3 regions of the Micromonospora sp. NPDC049359 genome follow, and region 3 is predicted to be linked to each of the others. Evidence: predicted binding sites of a transcription regulator. Region 3 holds the regulator's gene; each other region holds the start of a gene.
The links. Region 3 encodes HrcA, which represses chaperone genes, less so after heat shock. Its sites were predicted from a motif close to GGTTNGCACNCTCNNNNNGAGNGTGCNAACC; they were not measured.

Region 1: a site for HrcA is predicted at 2,673-2,703, ahead of groES (co-chaperone GroES). Genes of this name have one in related genera too.
Region 2: a site for HrcA is predicted at 4,725-4,755, ahead of groL (chaperonin GroEL). Genes of this name have one in related genera too.

What each region holds. Positions count from the first base shown of each region.
Region 1 covers NZ_JBITMW010000008.1:246,548-253,275, reverse strand. The annotation lists gene ACIBTX_RS20150 (substrate-binding domain-containing protein) at 1-731, opposite strand, end outside; gene ybaK (Cys-tRNA(Pro) deacylase) at 908-1,387, opposite strand; gene ACIBTX_RS20140 (methyltransferase domain-containing protein) at 1,397-2,578, opposite strand; gene groES (co-chaperone GroES) at 2,837-3,151, shown strand; gene groL (chaperonin GroEL) at 3,222-4,865, shown strand; gene ACIBTX_RS20125 (molybdopterin-dependent oxidoreductase) at 4,991-6,556, shown strand.
Region 2 covers NZ_JBITMW010000004.1:235,895-242,622, reverse strand. The annotation lists gene ACIBTX_RS12290 (GNAT family N-acetyltransferase) at 1-511, shown strand, start outside; gene paaN (phenylacetic acid degradation protein PaaN) at 562-2,235, shown strand; gene ACIBTX_RS12280 (GNAT family N-acetyltransferase) at 2,327-2,857, opposite strand; gene ACIBTX_RS12275 (cold-shock protein) at 3,142-3,345, shown strand; gene ACIBTX_RS12270 (hypothetical protein) at 3,460-4,677, shown strand; gene groL (chaperonin GroEL) at 4,950-6,572, shown strand; gene ACIBTX_RS12260 (hypothetical protein) at 6,631-6,728, opposite strand, start outside.
Region 3 covers NZ_JBITMW010000016.1:65,024-71,751, forward strand. The annotation lists gene ACIBTX_RS29440 (hypothetical protein) at 1-117, opposite strand, end outside; gene ACIBTX_RS29445 (SDR family NAD(P)-dependent oxidoreductase) at 317-1,081, shown strand; gene ACIBTX_RS29450 (enoyl-CoA hydratase-related protein) at 1,122-1,931, opposite strand; gene hemW (radical SAM family heme chaperone HemW) at 1,951-3,174, shown strand; gene ACIBTX_RS29460 (DUF4870 domain-containing protein) at 3,237-3,878, opposite strand; gene hrcA (heat-inducible transcriptional repressor HrcA) at 4,092-5,114, shown strand; gene dnaJ (molecular chaperone DnaJ) at 5,188-6,336, shown strand; gene ACIBTX_RS29475 (16S rRNA (uracil(1498)-N(3))-methyltransferase) at 6,338-6,728, shown strand, end outside.

The DNA of each region.
Region 1 (6,728 bases), on a different contig from region 3:
GCGGCGTTGCCGAGAGTGTCGTTGGCGGCCAGCACGCCGTCGATCTTGCCCTTGGTCGCGGTGAGCTGCTGCTCGAAGATGGTCGCGGCGGTAGGGCCGTCCCAGCCCGGCACGGCGTCGTCCGGGCCCTTGGTGTATTCCTTGGAGTCGAACTTCGGCTTGAGCACCGAGTCGTAGCCGGCCTTGAACAGGGTGGCGTTGTTGTCGGTGGGCGAGCCGTTCAGGTACGACACGACAGGGTTCTTGGCACCCTTCTCGGTCAGGCACTTCGACAGGCCCTCGCCCTGGAGCTTGCCGACGACCTCGTTGTCGAAGCTGACGTAGTACTGGGCCGAGCCGCCCAGGGTGAGCCGGTCGTAGTCGATGGTGGCGACGCCCTGCGACTTGGCCTTGTCGAGCACGGCCTTGCCGGTGCCGGAGTCCAGGTTGACGATCATCAGGGCGGTGACGCCGCCGGTGATCATCTGGTCGGCGATGGTCTGGAAGGCGGCCTTGTCGTTCTGGGCGTTCTGGATGTCGGACTGGACGCCGGCGGCCTTGAACGCCTCCTCCAGGAAGCGACGGTCCGCCGTCTCCCAGCGGGGGGAGGACTTGCTGTCCGGAAGGATCACGCCGATCTTGGGAGTCTTCTTGGAGTCGGCCGAGCCGTTGCCGGAGTCGTCGCCGCAGGCGGTCAAACCGCCGGTCGCGAGCAGGCCCACGGCGGCGATGGTGAGGATCCCCTTACGCATGTGCAGGGTCCTTTCGGAGGTGGGGAGGTGTTGTTTTGTTGTGTCCGGCAACGTATTCCGCGTCACACTCGCACCACAAGACCACCCAGGTCCCAAGTTTGTTGGAAGCGATAACAATTCAGCAACGCGACTGTTACTCGCCGAACATCCGCCGAAAAGAGCGATGTAACGACAGGTCAGCGGGCCTGCAAGGGCGCGGTGCGGGCCGCCGTGAGCGCCACCAGGTCCACCGCCGCCAGTTCGAGTTGCAGCCCGCGCCGACCAGCGGAGACGTAGATCGTCGGCAGGTCCAGCGCGGAGTCGTCGAGCACGGTGGGCAGTCGCCGCCGCTGCCCGAGTGGGCTGATCCCGCCTCGCACGTAGCCGGTGGCCCGCTCGGCGACCGTCCGCTCGGCGAGCGCCGCCCGCTTGCCGCCGACCGCCGCCGCGAGCGCCTTGAGGTCCAGCTCACCGGTCACCGGTACGACCGCCACGGTGAGGACGCCGTCCACCTCGGTCACCAGCGACTTGAACACCCGCTCCGGCGCCACGCCGAGGGCCGCCGCCACCAGGGCGCCGTAGTTCGGAGCGTCGGGTGCCACCCGGTACGGGTGGGTGCGGTGCGCGATCCCGCGCTTGGCCAGTAGTGCCGTTGCCGGAGTGCCCTGTCCCGCCACGCCCCGAACCTAATCCACCGGCCGGCCGATCAGCACGGTCGGCGCTCCGGCGACCCGGGTCAGCACCAGGCTCGCCGCCTGGTCGCCGGCCAGGCGCAGGTCCCGCCGCAACTGCTCCGGCGTCAGCGCCGAACCCCGCTTGAGGATCTCCACCCGACCCACCCGACGCTCGCGCAGCAATGCCCGCAGGCGCTTGAGCGAGAACGGCAGCACGTCGGTGATCTCCAGACAGCGCGCGTACGGGGTGCGGGTCGGCTGGTCGGCGTAGAGGTACGCGATGCTCGGGTCGGCAAGGGTGGCGTCCAGCTCCGCGGCCAGCTCGGCGACGAGGTGCGCCCGGACCACCGCCGGGTCCGGGTCGTACAGGTAGCGGCGCGGGGGTCCGACCGGCGCCTCCGTGTCGCCCGAGCCGGTGAGCTGGTGGATCTCCCTCCGGTACACGCTGGCGCGGCGGGGCACCTCGGCCAGTTCGCCGCACCAGAGCGCCGCCTCGACCAGGTCGCCGTCCACGCCGACCCACTCCGCCTCCGCGCCAGCCGGGATGAGCGCGTGATCCAGGCCCGGCGCCACCTTCACCACCGTGCGGGGCACCCGCTCGGCGAGGCCGGTGACGAAGTCCCAGGGCGGCGAGTAGGCGCGCGGGTCGAAGATCCGTCGGCCGGTGCCGGTGGCCCGTCGGGCCGGGTCGCAGAAGACGCCGTCCACCCGCGACACGTCGAACGCGGTCGCGTCGCCGCACTCGACCGTGAACAGGTCGGCCAGCCCGGCGGCGGCGGCGTTGGCGGCGGCCATCGCCGCGGTCACCGGGTCGGCCTCGACCCCGTACACCCGGATGCCGGCACGGGCGGCGGCCAGCGCGTCCGCGCCGAGGCCGCACCCGAGATCGGCCAGGGTGCGCACGCCGGCCGCGTGCAGCCGGGCGGCCCGCCGGTCGGCGACCACCCGGCGGGTGGCCTGTTCCAGGCCGGGGCGGGTGAGGAACATCCCGGCGGCGGCCGGGCCGAACTTGCCCACCGCCCGGTGGCGCAGCTCGGCCTGGGTGAGGGCCGCCGCCGCCAGCGTCGGCGGCACCCCGGCCGCGCGGAGCGCCGACGCCGCGGCCAGTGGATCGCCGCCGGCCAGCTCGGCCGCCGCCGTGAGGGCGGCCGACCCCTCGGGGGTACGCAGTGCCGCCAACTGATCGAGATCCACCTGCCCATTCTCCCGACCGAGGGGAAAATACCGCTGGCGGGGCGCGACGCGCTGGCACTCTCCTTGACGGAGTGCTAGCCACGGAATAACCTGCGATTAGCACTCTCACCCTGAGGGTGCCAGCTTCCGGGTCTCGCGACCCGGGTGCGCACGCCAGGCGGACCGGCACCCGCGACGACGGCCCCGCCCGGTGGCATGAGGCAGATTGACGCTGGTCAGCCCCGCTGGCCAGCAACGAAACCAGTACCCCAGGAGGGTATGCCCGTGACTACCGCGACCAAGGTTGCGATCAAGCCGCTCGAGGACCGCATCGTGGTCCAGGCGAACGAGGCTGAGACCACCACGGCGTCGGGCATCGTGATCCCCGACACCGCCAAGGAGAAGCCGCAGGAGGGCACCGTCCTCGCTGTCGGTCCGGGGCGCGTCGACGACAACGGCAACCGGGTTCCGGTTGACGTGCAGGTCGGCGACACCGTCCTCTACTCGAAGTACGGCGGCACCGAGGTCAAGTACGCCGGCGAGGAGTACCTGGTGCTCTCCGCCCGCGACGTCCTCGCGGTCATCGAGAAGTAAGCAACCGATCAGTGTCGCTGCCCCGGTCCGGCTCGCCGGGCCGGGGCAGCGGCGCTTCGAAGGGACATTCATGGCGAAGATCCTCAGCTTCTCGGACGACGCCCGACACCTGCTGGAGCACGGTGTCAACGCCCTCGCTGACGCGGTCAAGGTCACCCTCGGCCCGCGCGGGCGCAACGTCGTCCTGGACAAGAAGTTCGGTGCGCCGACGATCACCAACGATGGCGTGACCATCGCGAAGGAGATCGAGCTCACCAACCCCTACGAGAACCTCGGCGCGCAGCTGGTCAAGGAGGTGGCGACCAAGACCAACGACGTCGCCGGCGACGGGACCACCACCGCGACCGTGCTGGCGCAGGCGATGGTCCGTGAGGGCCTGCGCAACGTGACCGCCGGGACCAACCCGGCCGGCCTCAAGCGGGGCATCGACGCGGCGGCCGCCAAGGTCTCCGAGGCGCTGCTCGGCAAGGCCGTCGAGGTCGCCGGCAAGGAGTCGATCGCGAACGTGGCGACGATCTCCGCGCAGGACGCCACCATCGGCGAGCTGATCGCCGAGGCGATGGAGCGGGTCGGCCGCGACGGTGTCATCACCGTCGAGGAGGGCTCGATGCTCACCACCGAGCTGGACGTGACCGAGGGTCTCCAGTTCGACAAGGGCTTCATCTCGCCGAACTTCGTCACCGACCTGGAGGGTCAGGAGTCCGTCCTCGAGGACGCGTACATCCTGGTCACCACCCAGAAGATCTCGGCGATCGAGGAGCTGCTGCCGCTGCTGGAGAAGGTCCTGCAGAACAGCAAGCCCCTGCTGATCATCGCCGAGGACGTGGACGGCCAGGCGCTCTCCACCCTGGTGGTCAACTCGCTGCGCAAGACCCTCAAGGTCTGCGCGGTCAAGGCCCCGGGCTTCGGCGACCGGCGCAAGGCCATGCTCCAGGACATCGCGATCTCCACGGGCGCCGAGCTGGTCGCCCCGGAGCTGGGCTACAAGCTCGACCAGGTCGGCCTGGAGGTGCTCGGCACCGCCCGGCGCGTCGTGGTCGACAAGGAGAACACCACGATCGTCGACGGCGGCGGCCAGAAGACCGAGGTCGACGACCGGGTGGCCCAGATCCGCAAGGAGATCGAGGCCTCCGACTCCGACTGGGACCGGGAGAAGCTGGCCGAGCGGCTGGCCAAGCTCTCCGGCGGCATCGCCGTGATCAAGGTGGGTGCGGCGACCGAGGTCGAGATGAAGGAGCGCAAGCACCGCATCGAGGACGCCATCGCGGCGACCAAGGCCGCGGTCGAGGAGGGCACCGTGCCCGGCGGCGGCGCCGCCCTGGTGCAGATCCTCCCCGTGCTCGACGACGACCTGGGCTTCACCGGCGAGGAGAAGGTCGGCGTCTCGATCGTGCGCAAGGCGCTGGTCGAGCCGCTGCGCTGGATCGCGCAGAACGCCGGCCACGACGGCTACGTCGTGACCCAGAAGGTCGCCGGCATGCAGTGGGGCAACGGCCTCGACGCGGCCACCGGCGAGTACGGCGACCTGGTCAAGTCCGGCATCATCGACCCGGTGAAGGTGACCCGCAACGCCGTCACCAACGCCGCGTCGATCGCCGGCCTGCTACTCACCACGGAGAGCCTCGTGGTGGAGAAGCCGGAGCAGCCCGAGCCGGCCGCCGCCGGTGGCGGGCACGGCCACGGCCACGGCCACCAGCACGGCCCGGGCTTCTGACCCGGTAGCGACACCCGTTCCGGGGCACACCGCCGTACGGCGGTGTGCCCCGGTTTCGTCGGGCGAGCATTACCAAGCGATGACGTCGTTGGCGATCGGCCGAGATGATCGCGCACACTGGGCCGATGAGCACGACGTCGCGGCGGTACGCCGCGCTGGCCGGAGTCACCGCCGCCGCCGTCGCGATCGGCACCGCGGAGCCGGTGGCGGTGCTGACCGGCCCCCGGTCGGCGCCACTGGTCGCGGTCGGCGGGGTGGTCGTCGACGCCGTTCCCGAGCCGATCAAGCAGTTCGCCATCGACGTCTTCGGCACCGCCGACAAGATCGCCCTGCTGACCGGAACGGCCCTGCTGCTGGGTGGGTTCGCGGCCCTGTTCGGAATGCTGGCGATCCGGCGGCTGGCCCTGGGCCTGGCCGGTATCGCGGCGTTCGGCGCCGTCGGTGTGGCCGCCGCGCTGACCCGCCCCGGCGCGGACGTCTTCGACGCGCTGCCGTCGCTGGTCGGCGGCGGGCTCGGCGCCCTGGTGCTCTGGCTGTTCATCGCCGGCCCGTTCGAGCTGGAACCCTGGCCGTGGGACCCACCCACGCCGGTGACGCCGGCCGCGCCGGTCGAGGGTGTCGACCCGGAGTCGCGCCGACGGTTCCTCACCGGCACCGGAGTGCTGCTCGGTACGGCGGCCGTGGCCGGTCTCGGCGGCCGTTGGCTGGCCGGGCGGCGGGGCGTCTCGGCCGCCCGGGACGCGATCCGGCTCCCCGCCCCGGCCGTCCCCGCGCCGGCCGTGCCCGCGGGAGCGGACCTGTCCCTGGCCCAGCTCGCGCCGTACGTCACCCCGAACTCCGGGTTCTACCGGATCGACACCGCCCTGGTGGTGCCGCAGGTGAACCCGGACACCTGGCGGCTGCGCATTCACGGCCGGGTGGGTACCGAGCGCACCTACAGCTACGCGGACCTGCTGGCCCGGCCGCTGGTCGAGCGGTACGTCACGCTGGCCTGCGTCTCCAACGAGGTCGGCGGGGACCTGATCGGCAACGCGCGCTGGCTCGGCGTACCGCTGCGGGAACTGCTGGACGAGGCCCAGCCGGACGAGGACGCCGACCAGGTCGTCGGCCGGTCGGTCGACGGCTGGACCTGCGGCACCCCCACCGCCGCCCTGCGCGACGGGCGGGACGCGCTGCTGGCGATCGGCATGAACGGCGAACCGCTGCCGGTCCAGCACGGCTTCCCGGTGCGGATGGTGGTGCCCGGTCTCTACGGCTACGTGTCGGCCTGCAAGTGGGTGACCGAGCTGGAGTTGACGCGCTTCGCCGACTTCGACGCGTACTGGGTGCCACGCGGTTGGTCGGCCCAGGGGCCGATCAAGACCCAGTCGCGGATCGACGCGCCACGACGGCGCAACAAGCTGACCGCCGGCCCGGTGACGGTGGCCGGTGTGGCCTGGGCGCAGCACCGGGGCATCAGCCGGGTCGAGGTACGCGTCGACGACGGCCCCTGGCAGGAGGCGGCGCTGGCCCCGACGGTGTCGGTGGACACCTGGGTCCAGTGGTCCTGGCGCTGGGACGCCACGCCGGGCGAGCACCGCCTTCAGGTCCGGGCCACGGACGCGACCGGCGAGACCCAGACCGAGCGCACCCAGAGCGTCGCCCCCGACGGCGCCACCGGCTGGCACACCGTCCCGGTAAACGTCCACTAACCCCACCCACCCCCACCCCTCGGCCCGGTGATCATGAGGTTGTTGCCACCCTGACGGCGTGTCGGGGGCAACAACTTCATGATCACCGGGGTCGGGGTTGGGTGGGGTGGGTACGCGGGAACCGCGCTCCCGCTGGGCGGGGGCGCGGTTCGCGGTGTCGGGGTGGTGTGTG
Region 2 (6,728 bases), on a different contig from region 3:
GGCCGAGGCCCAGCCCCGCGCCGAGGGCTACCGGTCCGTCTCCTGGCAGGGCACCACCCCGCCGGAGTACCTGGCGGACATCGCCTACCTGGACGGCCGGCTCATGACGGACGCGCCCATGGGCGACGTGCAGTGGGAACCCGAGCAGGTCGACGCCGAGCGCATCCGGGGCAACGAACGCGCCCTGGACGCCCGGGGTCGGCGGCGCTACCACCTCGCGATGCGACACGAGGCGTCCGGCCGGCTGGTCGCCTGGACCCTGCTCGACGTGGGCGCCTCCGTCGACTGGCACGCGTACCAGCAGATCACCCTCGTCGACCCGGCCCACCGTGGTCACCGGCTGGGCCTCATCGCCAAGGCGGAGAACCTGCACCACCTGCTCACCCACGAGCCCGCCGTACGCGTCATCGACACCTGGAACGCGGCGAGCAACAGCTACATGGTGGCGATCAACGAGCAGCTCGGGTTCCGCCCGGTGGACGCCTGGGACAACTGGCAGCTCACTCTCTGACGGGTATCCGCCGCTACTGCTCGCGGACCTTGCTCAGGCATGATGGCGGCATGACGGAGACCCCGCATCCCCTGTACGACAGGCACGCCGACACCCTCAACCGTGCGCTGACCGCGATCACGGAGCGGGGCTACTGGTCCGCCTATCCCGAGTCCCCCAGCCCCCGGGTGTACGGCGAGACCGCCGCCGCCGACGGCAAGGCCGCCTTCGAGGCGTACCTCGGTGCTGACTTTCCCCTCGACCAGCCCGCCGCTGGCGAGCGGATCGCCACCGAGACGAGCCCGTTCGGCGTCGACCTGGCGGTGCGGTACCCGCACGCCGGCACCGACGAGTTGGTCGCCGCCGCGTCCGCCGCGTTGCCGGCCTGGCGCGACGCCGGCCCGCAGGCCCGGGTGGGCGTCTGCCTGGAGATCCTCGACCGGCTGCACAAGCACATCTTCGAGCTGGCCAACGCGGTGCAGTTCACCAGCGGGCAGGCGTTCGTGATGGCCTTCCAGGCCGGTGGCGCGCACGCGCTGGACCGGGCGCTGGAGGCGCTGGCGTACGCGTACGCCGAGATGACCCGGCACCCGGGCACGGCCGGCTGGGAGAAGGCCGCCGGCAAGGGCGACCCGCTGCGGATGATCAAGACGTTCCACGTGGTCCCGCGTGGCGTGGCGCTGGTGATCGGGTGCAACACCTTCCCGACCTGGAACTCGTACCCCGGGCTGTTCGCGTCGCTGGTCACCGGTAACCCGGTGATCGTGAAGCCGCACCCGCGCGCGGTGCTGCCGCTGGCGATCACCGTGAAGTACGCGCGGGAGGTGCTGGCCGAGGCCGGCTTCGACCCGAACCTGGTCCTGCTGGCGGCCGAGGCCCCCGGTGAGAAGCTCGCCAGCGACCTGGCCCTGCACCAGGCCGTGAAGATCGTCGACTTCACCGGTTCCACCGAGTACGGCGACTGGCTGGAGACGCACGCCCGGCAGGCGTCGGTCTACACCGAGAAGGCCGGCCTGAACACGGTCGTCATCGACTCCACCGACGACTTCGCCGGCATGTGCCGCAACCTCGGTTTCACGCTGACCCTCTACAGCGGACAGATGTGCACCACGTCGCAGAACATCCTCATCCCGGCCGGCGGCATCGAGACCGACCAGGGGCACAAGAGCTTCGACGAGGTGGCCGGCGGGATCGCGGCGGCGATCGGCAAGCTGACCGCCGACCCGGCCCGGGGGGTCGAGCTGACCGGCGCCATCGTCAACGACGGGGTGCTGGAGCGGCTGGCCGAGGTCACCAAGGTTGGCGAGCCGGTGCTGGAGTCGCGGACGGTGGCGCACCCGTCGTACGCCGACGCGGTGGTGCGTACCCCGACGGTCGTGAAGCTGACCGCGGACGACGCCCAGACGTACGGCCGGGAGTGGTTCGGGCCGATCTCGTTCGCCATCGCGACCGACTCCACCGCGCACAGTCTGGAGCTGATGCGCCGGACCATCGGCGAGAAGGGCGCGCTGACCGCCGGGGTCTACTCGACCGACGAGGCGGTGCTGGACGCCGCCGAGGCGGTCGCGGTCGAGGTCGGTGTGCACCTGTCCGCCAACCTCACCGGCGGTGTCTTCGTGAACCAGTCGGCGGCCTTCTCCGACTTCCACGGCAGCGGCGCCAACGCGGCGGCCAACTCCGCCCTGACCGACGGCGCCTACGTGGCCAACCGGTTCCGGATCGTGCAGTCCCGCCGCCACGCCTGACCTCTCGTGGTGATCAAGAGGTTCGCGTCAGAAATGACGCTGTTCTTGACGCGAACCTCTTGATCACCGGGGTCGGTGGGGGGGAGGGGGGTTAGGCTGTTCGGCGCATTTGTAGTTCGGTTAGGGCGGGGATGGTGGGGTGGGGGACCCGTACGCCGGTGTCCTTGAAGCCGAGGCGCTGGTAGGCCCGGTAGGCGCGGTCGTTGCCGACCACCACCTCCAACAGCAGCTCCGGCCGGCCGCAGTCCCGCGACCAGGCGGCCACCCCGTCGATCAGCTCGCCGAGCAGCCCGCTGCCCCGCCAGGCCGGCGTGACGTACACGGCGTAGATCACGGTGAGGCCCGGCTCGTTAGGGGCGACCGTTCCACCGGCGTGCCCGACGAGCCGGCCGCCCGGATCCGCGACGAACTGCGCGGTGTGCGGACCGGTCGACGTGAACGCCACCCGGGCGGCGAACTCGTTGTGCGGTCGGGCCGCGGCATCCGCCAACGTCTCCAGGAAGGCCAACGGCGCGTCGGCGAGCATCTCCAGTCGCAGCGCCCGCATCCGGGCGGCGTCCTGCGGTCGTACCCGGTGGATCCGCGCCTGCCGCAGGGGCGCGGAGCCCGTGTTGGTGCTCATGACCGCATGCCTACCACAGGGGCGGACGCGCACCGGTGACCCGTGCCGCCAGACCCCCTCCATCCGGTCCAAACGCAACCATCGTCATGAATCCGACGGAGCCTCGGATCGCTACGAACTATGCCCGATTTGTGGTCGTGCGCTCCCGTCACTCCTCGTGTAGCGTGCGATTTCGATCACCTCTTTCAACGGTCGCCGTCGATCGCTGAGGTGGTGGTTCGTGGGTGTCCGGCGGTGCCGGACGGCCGGGCAGGCAACGCCGCGCAGAGTGAGGGAAGTGCACCGTGGCACAGGGTTCTGTGAAGTGGTTCAACGCCGAGAAGGGTTACGGCTTCATCGCCGTCGACGGCGGTCAGGACGTGTTCGTCCACTTCTCCGCGATCGAGATGGACGGCTACAAGGCGCTCGACGACGGTCAGCGGGTCGAGTTCGAGATCGCCCAGGGTCAGAAGGGCCCGCAGGCGGAGCACGTCCGCGTCATCGGCTGACCGATCCCGATCTGCTCGCCGGCTGTTGCGCGACCGGCTGGCGAGTCGGGGCTGCGGCGCGGACGCCGGCCCGGGAAGATCGTGAACCGTTCCAGCCGATGCTGAGGAGGGTTCATGACCGACCAGTCGCCGCCACCCGCCACGCCCTCCGGGCCGGGTGAGCCGAGCCGGCCCGACCCGACGTCACCCGGCGACGGCTCCGGCGCGTCACCAGTTCCGGGCACCCCGCCCGTCCCGGACGCTGGCCTGCCGCACGCGGGCCCGCCGCCGCAGAGCGGGGACCCGGCGCAGGCGTGGGGTCAGCCCGCCGGTCCGCCGCCGGGCTGGGGTCCCGCCCAGGGAGCATGGGGTCAGCCCGGTGGTCCGCCGCCGCAGGGCTGGGCCTTTCCGCCCACCGGCGGCTACCCGCCGGGGGCCGGTCCCTACGGCGGTCAGCCGTGGTATCCGGGGGCACCGGTCGGCTGGTACCCGCCGGGTTACGGCCTCGACCCGAACGACGCCCTGGTCACTCCGCCCGGCGCCGGTATCGGGGGCTGGTTCGACCGGTTCTGGGGCGCGCTGCGCCGGGGCTGGCGGCAGTTGGTGCCGATCATGCTGCTCACTCAGGTCCTGCCGGCGGCGGTGCTGTCGGTCATCTCGTTCGGTCTGGACCCGTCCCCCACCTGGGCGGCGCAGGCCGAGACGGACCCGTCGGCCGGGCTGCCGGACAACTTCGCCACCAGCCTGTTGACCCTCGTCGTCGTGCTGGTCGGCGGCAGCCTGCTGATCGGCCTGGTGCAGGCGCTGGGCTGGGCCGCGGGCAGTTGGGTGATCACCCGGCAGGCGGCCGGCCGGCCCGCCCGGCTCGACGCGGCGCTGCGGTACGGGCTGCGCCGGGCCGTCGGCCTGTGGGGTTGGACGCTGCTGGTCAGCCTGCTCATCGGCATCGGAGTCTGCTTCTGCGTGCTGCCGGGGATCTACCTGGCGTTCGCGTTGAGCATGGCCGGCCCGGTCTACCTGTTCGAGCGGGACAACCCGATCGGCCGGTCGTTCCGGATGTTCCACGACCGGCTCGGAATGCTGCTCGGCCGGGTGGCCCTGGTGGGCGCGGCGGTGATCATCGGAACCGTGGTGCCCGGCATCCTGGAGTCCGCCGGCACCGGCGCGTTCGGCGAGGATCCGTTCGCGTCCCCGGGCCCCGCGGTCGGGGTGGTGGTGGTCATCGCCGTCACGGCGGTGCTGGCCCTGCCGGCCCACCTCGCCCAGTTGGTCGGTCTGCTGATCACGTACGCCGAGCAACGGGCTCATGAGGGGCCCGTGAACGGGGCCACACTGGCCGCGGAACTCGACTGACCGGGCTCATCGTGCTTGCACTCGGCAGGTGAGAGTGCTAAACAAGTCATTGGCACTCGCATACCGTGAGTGCCAATGGTCGGGACGGTGGGGCCTGGTTGCGCCGGTGTGGAGACACCGGGGCAGCACATGGCCGGTCGTCGCGGGCTATCCGGCCCGGCCGAAGGACGTCGTCGTCGCCAGGTGGCGACGTCCCAAGGTGCGTACACCAGGCGGCCCATCCGGGGCACACATCTCGGGTGGCCCGTGAGTGTCCAGGAGGACAACGCCGTATGGCCAAGATGATCGCGTTCGACGAAGAGGCGCGCCGCGGCCTCGAGCGGGGCATGAACCAGCTCGCCGACGCCGTAAAGGTGACCCTCGGCCCCAAGGGCCGCAACGTCGTGCTCGAGAAGAAGTGGGGTGCCCCCACCATCACCAACGATGGTGTGAGCATCGCCAAGGAGATCGAGCTCGAGGACCCGTACGAGAAGATCGGCGCTGAGCTGGTCAAGGAGGTCGCCAAGAAGACCGACGACGTTGCCGGTGACGGCACGACGACGGCGACCGTCCTGGCCCAGGCCCTGGTTCGCGAGGGCCTGCGCAACGTGGCCGCCGGCGCCAACCCGATGGCCCTGAAGCGGGGCATCGAGGCCGCGGTCGCGAGCGTCTCGGAGGAGCTGTCCAAGCTCGCCAAGGACGTCGAGACCAAGGAGCAGATCGCCTCCACCGCCTCCATCTCCGCTGGCGACAGCACTGTCGGCGAGATCATCGCCGAGGCGATGGACAAGGTCGGCAAGGAAGGCGTCATCACCGTCGAGGAGAGCAACACCTTCGGGCTGGAGCTGGAGCTCACCGAGGGTATGCGCTTCGACAAGGGCTACATCTCGGCCTACTTCATGACCGACCCGGAGCGTATGGAGGCCGTCTTCGACGACCCGTACATCCTGATCGTCAACAGCAAGATCTCGTCGGTGAAGGACCTGCTCCCGATCCTGGAGAAGGTCATGCAGGGCGGCAAGCCGCTGCTGATCATCGCCGAGGACATCGAGGGCGAGGCCCTGGCCACCCTGGTCGTCAACAAGGTCCGGGGCACCTTCAAGTCGGTCGCCGTCAAGGCGCCGGGCTTCGGTGACCGCCGCAAGGCCATGCTGGGCGACATCGCCATCCTCACCGGCGGCCAGGTCATCAGCGAGGAGGTCGGCCTCAAGCTCGACGCCGTCAGCGTCGACATGCTGGGCCACGCCCGCAAGGTCGTCGTCACCAAGGACGAGACCACCATCGTCGACGGTGCCGGTGACGCCGAGCAGATCCAGGGCCGGGTCAACCAGATCCGGGCCGAGATCGACAAGAGCGACTCCGACTACGACCGCGAGAAGCTGCAGGAGCGGCTGGCCAAGCTGGCCGGTGGCGTTGCGGTGATCAAGGTCGGCGCGGCCACCGAGGTCGAGCTCAAGGAGCGCAAGCACCGCATCGAGGACGCCGTTCGCAACGCGAAGGCGGCCGTCGAGGAGGGCATCGTCCCGGGTGGTGGCGTCGCGCTGGTGCAGGCCGGCAAGACCGCCTTCGACAAGCTGGACCTGGTCGGCGACGAGGCGACCGGTGCCAACATCGTCAAGGTGGCGCTGGACGCCCCGCTGCGGCAGATCGCCGTCAACGCCGGCCTTGAGGGCGGCGTCGTGGTGGAGAAGGTCCGTAACCTCGAAGCGGGTCACGGCCTCAACGCCGCCAACGGCGAGTACGTCGACCTGCTGGCCGCGGGCATCATCGACCCGGCCAAGGTGACCCGTTCGGCGCTGCAGAACGCGTCGTCGATCGCCGCGCTGTTCCTCACCACCGAGGCCGTCGTCGCGGACAAGCCGGAGAAGACCCCGGCTGCCCCGGCTGGCCCGGGTGGCGGGGACATGGACTTCTGAGTCCAGTTCCGACACACCGAACGGGGCGGGCCGCTGACGCGGTCCGCCCCGTTCGTCGTCAGGTGGGCAGCGGGCGCTGGTTGCGGCGCTTCTGCGCCCGGTCGTACGGCGGCAGCGACCGGATGGGCGCGTCCACCATCTCCTGCGGTTCCTCGG
Region 3 (6,728 bases):
CCAGATCGCGATCACGGCGACGAGGATGAGCACCACTCCGCCCGCCACGGCAGCCCGAGTTCGCACCCACACCTCCTGATCGACAGTTCGACAAGCGTACGTCCCCGCCGGCGTCATCCGGGCCGTTCGACCGGTTCGGGCTTCGCTCAGCCGTCGCGCGCCGATCGGGACGTTCCCCCTGGCGCGCGGAACTCACCTGCGGAGGGAGATCGTGTCTGCCGCGTCACCCGTCGTCAACAGCCGGAAGAGAATGCCTGGCCAGGACCTTTCCCGGTTGACACGTCAATCGGACGTGCCAGCGCCGAGGAGGAATTCGATGGGAACGCTGGACGGCAAGGTGGTACTCGTGACCGGCACGGGCGGTGGTCTGGGGCGCGTCGCGGCGCTGACCTTCGCCCGCGAGGGCGCGAAGGTCGTCGGGGCCGACATCCAGGTGGACGGCAACAACGAGACGGTCGACCTCGTCCGGGCCGCCGGTGGGGAGATGACGAGCGTCGCGCCCGTCGACCTGACCGACCCGGAACAGGTCCGTCAGCTCGTCGAGGACGCCGTGGCCGCGTACGGGGGGCTCGACGTCGTCTACAACAACGCGGCCGCGCTGCGCTTCGGCCCCCTGCCGGACTTCTCGGTCGACGACTGGCGGTACACGATCGCCGGTGAACTCGACATTCCGTACCTGGTGTCGAAGTTCGCCTGGCCGTACCTCGTCCGGCGCGGTGGCGGCGTCATCATCAACGCGGCCTCGATGGCCGGGATGATCGCAGGTCACGTCCCGCCGATGGTCGGCCACACGGCGGCGAACGCCGGCATCATCGGCATGACCCGCCAGCTCGCGCTCGAAGGGGCGCCGCACGGCATCCGGGCGGTGGCGGTCAGCCCCGGACCCATCCTCACCCCGGCCAGTGAACGCGACCTGGGGGACGACCAGGAGGCCCGGGACGCGATCACGGCGAAGACGCTGCTCAAGCGCTTCGCCCGCCCCGAGGAGGTCGCCGAGCTGGTGGTCTTCCTCGCCTCGGACCGGGCGTCGTACATCACCGGCGCCAACTACGCGGTCGACGGTGGCGCGACGGCGTGGTGACCCTTCGGGGCGCCGCCGCAGCCGGCCGACGTCCGCGGTCCTACCCGGCCTGGTCACCGCGTTCGGCGTCCAGAGCGGCCACCCATCGCGGCGACCTCTTCTCCCGGAACGCCGTGACCCCCTCGCGGCCCTCGTCGGAGAGGAAGTAGCCGGTCGAGAGCGCGGCGAGACGGGCCAGGTCACCGCGCAGCTCGGCGGTGCCCGGCCGGCGCAGCAGATCCTTCGCGCCGGCCAGCGCGCCGGGCGCGCCGCGGACCAGGGAGTCGCAGTAGCCCCGCACCACGTCGTCCAGCTCCTGGGCCGGCACCGAGGCCGTCACCAGGCCGACCTCGACGGCACGCCGCCCGTCGAAGGTGTTCCCGGTCAGGTACAGCTCGGCGGCGGCGCGCGGGTGCAGCCGGGGCAGCACGGTCGCCGAGATCACCGCCGGGATCACCCCGATGCGGACCTCGGTGAACGCGAACGTCGCCTCGTCGGCGCAGACCGCGAGATCGGCGGCGGCGATGAGGCCGAGTCCGCCGGCCCGCGCGGGCCCGGCGACCCGGGCCAGGATCGGCTTCGGGCACTCCCAGAGCGCCGCCAGCACGTCGCCCAGCATGCCGGCGGGCACGGTTCCGCTGGCGTACGCCGCGGCGGTCTCCTTCAGGTCCGCGCCGGAGCAGAAGACCGGCCCGGTGTGGTCGAGCACGATCACCCGGACTGCGTCGTCGGCCACCGCGTCCGTCAGCCCCGCCAGCAACTGGGTCATCAGGGCGGTGGAGAGCGCGTTGCGGTTGTGCGGGCTGTCCAGGGTGAGGGTGGTCACCCCACGGGCCGTGGCGACCCGCACGAGCACGTCGGGAGAGGTCATGCCGGGCACACTAGTGGCCATGCCCGGCGTCCTTCCAGATGGTGAGACCGTCCCCGGCGACGGATCGTTGCCCGCCACCGCCACCACGGCGGTCGGCGCGCGCGGCTTCGGCGTGTACGTCCACGTCCCGTTCTGCGCCAGTCGCTGCGGCTACTGCGACTTCAACACGTACACGGCCGCCGAGCTGGGTGGGGGCGCGAGCCGCGAGGCGTACGCCGACACCGTGCTGGCCGAGCTGGCGCTCGCCGCCCGGGTGCTCGGCGACAACCCGCCACCCCGCGTCGACACCGTCTTCGTCGGTGGCGGCACGCCCACCCTGCTCCCCGCCGACGACCTGGCCCGCATCCTCGAGGGCATCGACCGCACCTGGGGGCTCGCCGCCGACGCCGAGGTGACCACCGAGGCGAATCCGGAGTCGGTCACACCGGAGTCGTTGAAGCTGCTGCGCACGGCCGGCTACACCCGCATCTCGCTGGGCATGCAGTCCGCCTCCCCGGGGGTGCTGGCGATCCTGGACCGTAAACACAGCGCCGGCCGGGCCACCGCCGCCGCCCGCGAGGCGCGCGAGGCCGGGTTCGACCACGTCAACCTGGACCTGATCTACGGCACGCCGGGGGAACGGGCCGAGGACTTCGCCGGCACGCTGGAGCAGGTCGTCGACGCCGGGGTCGACCACGTCAGCGCGTACGCCCTCATCGTGGAGGACGGCACCCGGCTCGCCGCGCGGATGAAGCGCGGCGAGTTGCCGTACCCCAGTGACGACGTGGCGGCGGACCGCTACCTGGCCGCGGAGGCCGCCCTCGACGCGGCCGGCCTCTCCTGGTACGAGGTGTCCAACTGGGCGCGCACCGACGAGGCCCGGTGCCGGCACAACCTGCTCTACTGGACCGGCGCCGACTGGTGGGGCCTGGGCCCGGGCGCGCACAGCCACGTCGGCGGGGTGCGCTGGTGGAACGTGAAGCACCCCACCACGTACGCCCAGCGGCTGGCGGCCGGCGCGTCACCCGGCCTGGCCCGCGAGGTGCTGACCACGGACGAGGCGCACATGGAGGACGTGATGCTCCGGCTGCGGCTCGCCAGCGGACTGCCGCTGAGGGTGCTCGACGACGCCGGCCGGGCCGGTGCCGCGCGGGCCCTCGCCGACGGTCTGCTGGACGCCGAGAGGTACGCCGCCGGACGGGCGGTCCTCACCCTGCGCGGCCGGCTGCTCGCCGACGCGGTCGTGCGGGACCTGCTGCCCTGAGCCGGACGCCCGCCCGGCCGGCGGCGGTGTGCCGGACCGGCCGGGGGAGCGGCCGGCCCGGATCACTTGATGAGGTTGGCGGAGAGCGGGTAGCGGTAGAGCTGCCCCTCGTTGGCCTTGATGCCGGCGAGGATGCCGCACACGGCTCCGAGCACGACGGCCGCCACGACGCCGATGAAGCCGATGAAGATGCAGGACAGCACCCAGCCGACCAGGCCGACGATCGACCAGACGAGCTGGAAGTTGAGCGCCGACACGGCGTGCGCCCGGACGGTCGGGGACTGGCTGCCCCGGGCCAGCAACGCCACCAGCGGGGCGATCCAGCCGAGCACGCCCGCGCTGATGATCATCCCGGCCGCGCCGCCGAAGTGGGCGACGAGCGCCCAGGTCTTGTCCTCGTTGTTGGCGTAACCGCCGCCGGGGCCGCCGTACGCGCCGCCGGTCGGATACCCGCCAGTCGTGCCACCCGGCGGGGGGTAACCCCCTGGTGGGGGGTAGCCGCCCGGCGGAGGGTAGCCGCCCGACGGCGGTTGGTCACCGGTGGGCGGCGGATAGCCACCGGCTGGGGGATAGCCGCCCGGGCCGGGCGCCCCGGACAGTGGTGCGGTGGGCGGCTCGGCCGACGAGGACGAGCCGGGGAGATTCGGCTCCGGCGGGTAGTTGCCGGGGTCTCCCGCGCCGGGAGGGCGAGGTGGTTCAGTCATGGTTGTCACGGTAGGTGCCGTGAGCAACGCCGCACCAGAGCGACATCGCCCTGTCGTCCGGGCCGATCGGCCCGCGCGGGATGTCACGGGCCGTCGTTGATCATCGCGTCGGCGGGCACGCCGACGTAGACTGGCACTCGTTACAGTCGAGTGCCAGGACGGTCCGTCGGCCCGGGTGGGCCGGCGGCCGACGTGCGACAGGAGGTGCGGAGGATGGGTCTGGACGACCGGAAGCTCGCCGTGCTCCGCGCCATCGTCGAGGACTACGTCTCGACCCAGGAGCCGGTCGGCAGCAAGGCGCTGGTCGAGCGGCACCAGCTCGGGGTCTCCCCGGCGACGGTCCGCAACGACATGGCCGTGCTGGAGGAGGAGGGCTACATCCGGCAGCCGCACACCAGCGCCGGCCGGGTGCCCACCGACCGTGGCTACCGGCTCTTCGTCGACCGGCTGTCCCGGGTCAAGCCGCTCAGTCCGGCCGAACGCCGGGCCATCGAGCGCTTCCTCGTCGGGGCCGTCGACCTCGACGACGTGGTCCACCGCACCGTACGGCTGCTCGCCCAGTTGACCCGGCAGGTGGCCGTGGTGCAGTACCCGAGCCTCGCCCGCTCCTCGGTCCGCCACCTGGAGCTGGTGCCGATCTCCACCACCCGGCTGATGCTCGTGATGATCGCGGACACCGGCCGGGTGGAGCAGCGGCTGGTGGAGCTGCCCGGACCGGTGCCCGCCGACGACGTCACCGACCTGCGTCGCCTGGTCAACGAGAAACTCGCCGGTGAGCGCATGTCGGACACCCCACCGCTGGTGCAGGCGCTGGTGGAAGAGGCGCCGGTGCAGCTGCGCCCGGCCATGACCACGCTCTCCACCGTGCTGCTGGAGACGCTCGTCGAGCGGCACGAGGAACGCATCGCCCTGGCCGGCACCGCCAACCTGACCCGGGGTGGTCTGCTCGACTTCCAGGGTTCGCTGCGGCCCATCCTGGAGGCGTTGGAGGAGGAGGTCGTGCTCCTCAAGCTCATCGGCGAGACCGAGCCCAGCACGACCCGGGTGCTGATCGGCGACGAGAACGAGTTCGACAACCTGCGTGCCGCCTCGGTGGTCAGCACCGGGTACGGCCCGGGGGCCACCATCGTGGGCGGCCTGGGAGTGCTGGGGCCGACCCGGATGGACTACCCCGGCAATATCGCCATGGTGCGCGCCGTGGCACGCTACGTGGGCGAGCTGCTGGCCCAGAACTGACCAGTCAGGGCCGACGGCCGGCTGCGGCCGCCGGTCGGCGCAACGCGAGACGAACATGAGGACACGGAACGCAGTGGCCAGGGACTACTACGGCATCCTCGGTGTCAGCCGGGAAGCCTCCGATGACGAGATCAAGCGCGCCTACCGCAAGCTGGCACGCCAGTTCCACCCGGACGTCAATCCGGATCCGGAGGCCCAGGAGAAGTTCAAGGACATCAACGCCGCGTACGAGGTCCTCTCGGACGACCGGAAGCGGCAGATCGTCGACCTGGGTGGCGACCCGCTCGCCCCCGGCGGCGGGGGCGCGGGCGGCCCGGGTGGTCCGGGGGGAGCCGGCCCGTTCGTCGGTTTCCAGGACATCATGGACGCGTTCTTCGGTGGCGCCGCGGGCGGCGCCGGCCGCGGGCCGCGTCCACGGACCCGTCCGGGCGCGGACGCGATCCTGCGCCTCGAACTGGACCTGCACGAGACGGCGTTCGGCGTCGAGGCCCCGATCACCGTGGACACCGCCGTGCTCTGCACCACCTGCTCGGGCGCCGGCACCGCGGCCGGTACCCACCTGGCCACCTGCGAGGCGTGCGCCGGCCGCGGCGAGGTGCAGTCCGTGCAGCGCACCTTCCTCGGCCAGGTGGTCTCGGCCCGGCCGTGCACCGTCTGCCAGGGCTACGGCACCACCATCCCGCACCCCTGCCCAACCTGCGCCGGTGACGGCCGGGTACGCACCCGCCGATCGCTCACCGTCAAGATCCCGGCCGGCGTCGAGGACGGCATGCGGATCCGGCTGGCCCAGCAGGGTGAGGTGGGCCCGGGCGGTGGCACCGCCGGCGACCTCTACGTGGAGATCCACGAGCGTCCGCACGACGTCTACTCCCGCAAGGGTGACGACCTGCACTGCCGCGTCACCGTGCCGATGACCGCCGCCGCGCTGGGCACCCGGCTCACCATCAAGACGCTGGACAGCGAGGAGACCGTCGACGTCAAGGCCGGCACCCAGCCGGCCAGCACGCTGCGACTGCGCGCCCGGGGCGTACCGCACCTGCGCGGCACCGGCCGGGGCGACCTCTACGTGCACCTGGACGTCCGGACGCCCACCAAGCTCGACCCCGACCAGGAGAAGATGCTGCGCGACTTCGCCAAGACCCGGGGCGAGGAGGTCGCCGAGCTGACCAAGCAGGGCGGCTTCTTCTCCCGGATGCGCGACGCGTTCAACGGGCACGCCTGAGGTGTCGGCGCCGCTGTTCCTGGTGGAGGCGCTGCCCACCGGTGACGCGCTGACCCTGGACGGCCCGGAGGGGTACCACGCCGCAACCGTGCAGCGGCTGCGCGTCGGCGAGGAGCTGCTGCTCGCCGACGGTCGGGGCGGCACGGCCGCCGCCGTGGTCACCACCGTCGGCCGGGGCAGCCTGGAGGTCGCGGTCACCTCCCGGGGGTACGCGGACGCGCCCGTACCCCGGATCGTCACCGTGCAGGGCATCGCCAAGGGTGACCGGGGCGAGCTGGCCGTGCAGGCGATGACCGAGGTCGGGGTGGACGAGATCGTGCCCTGGGCGGCGTCGCGCTCGGTGGCCCAGTGGCGCGGCGACCGGGGCGTACGCGCACGCGAGAAATGGGTGG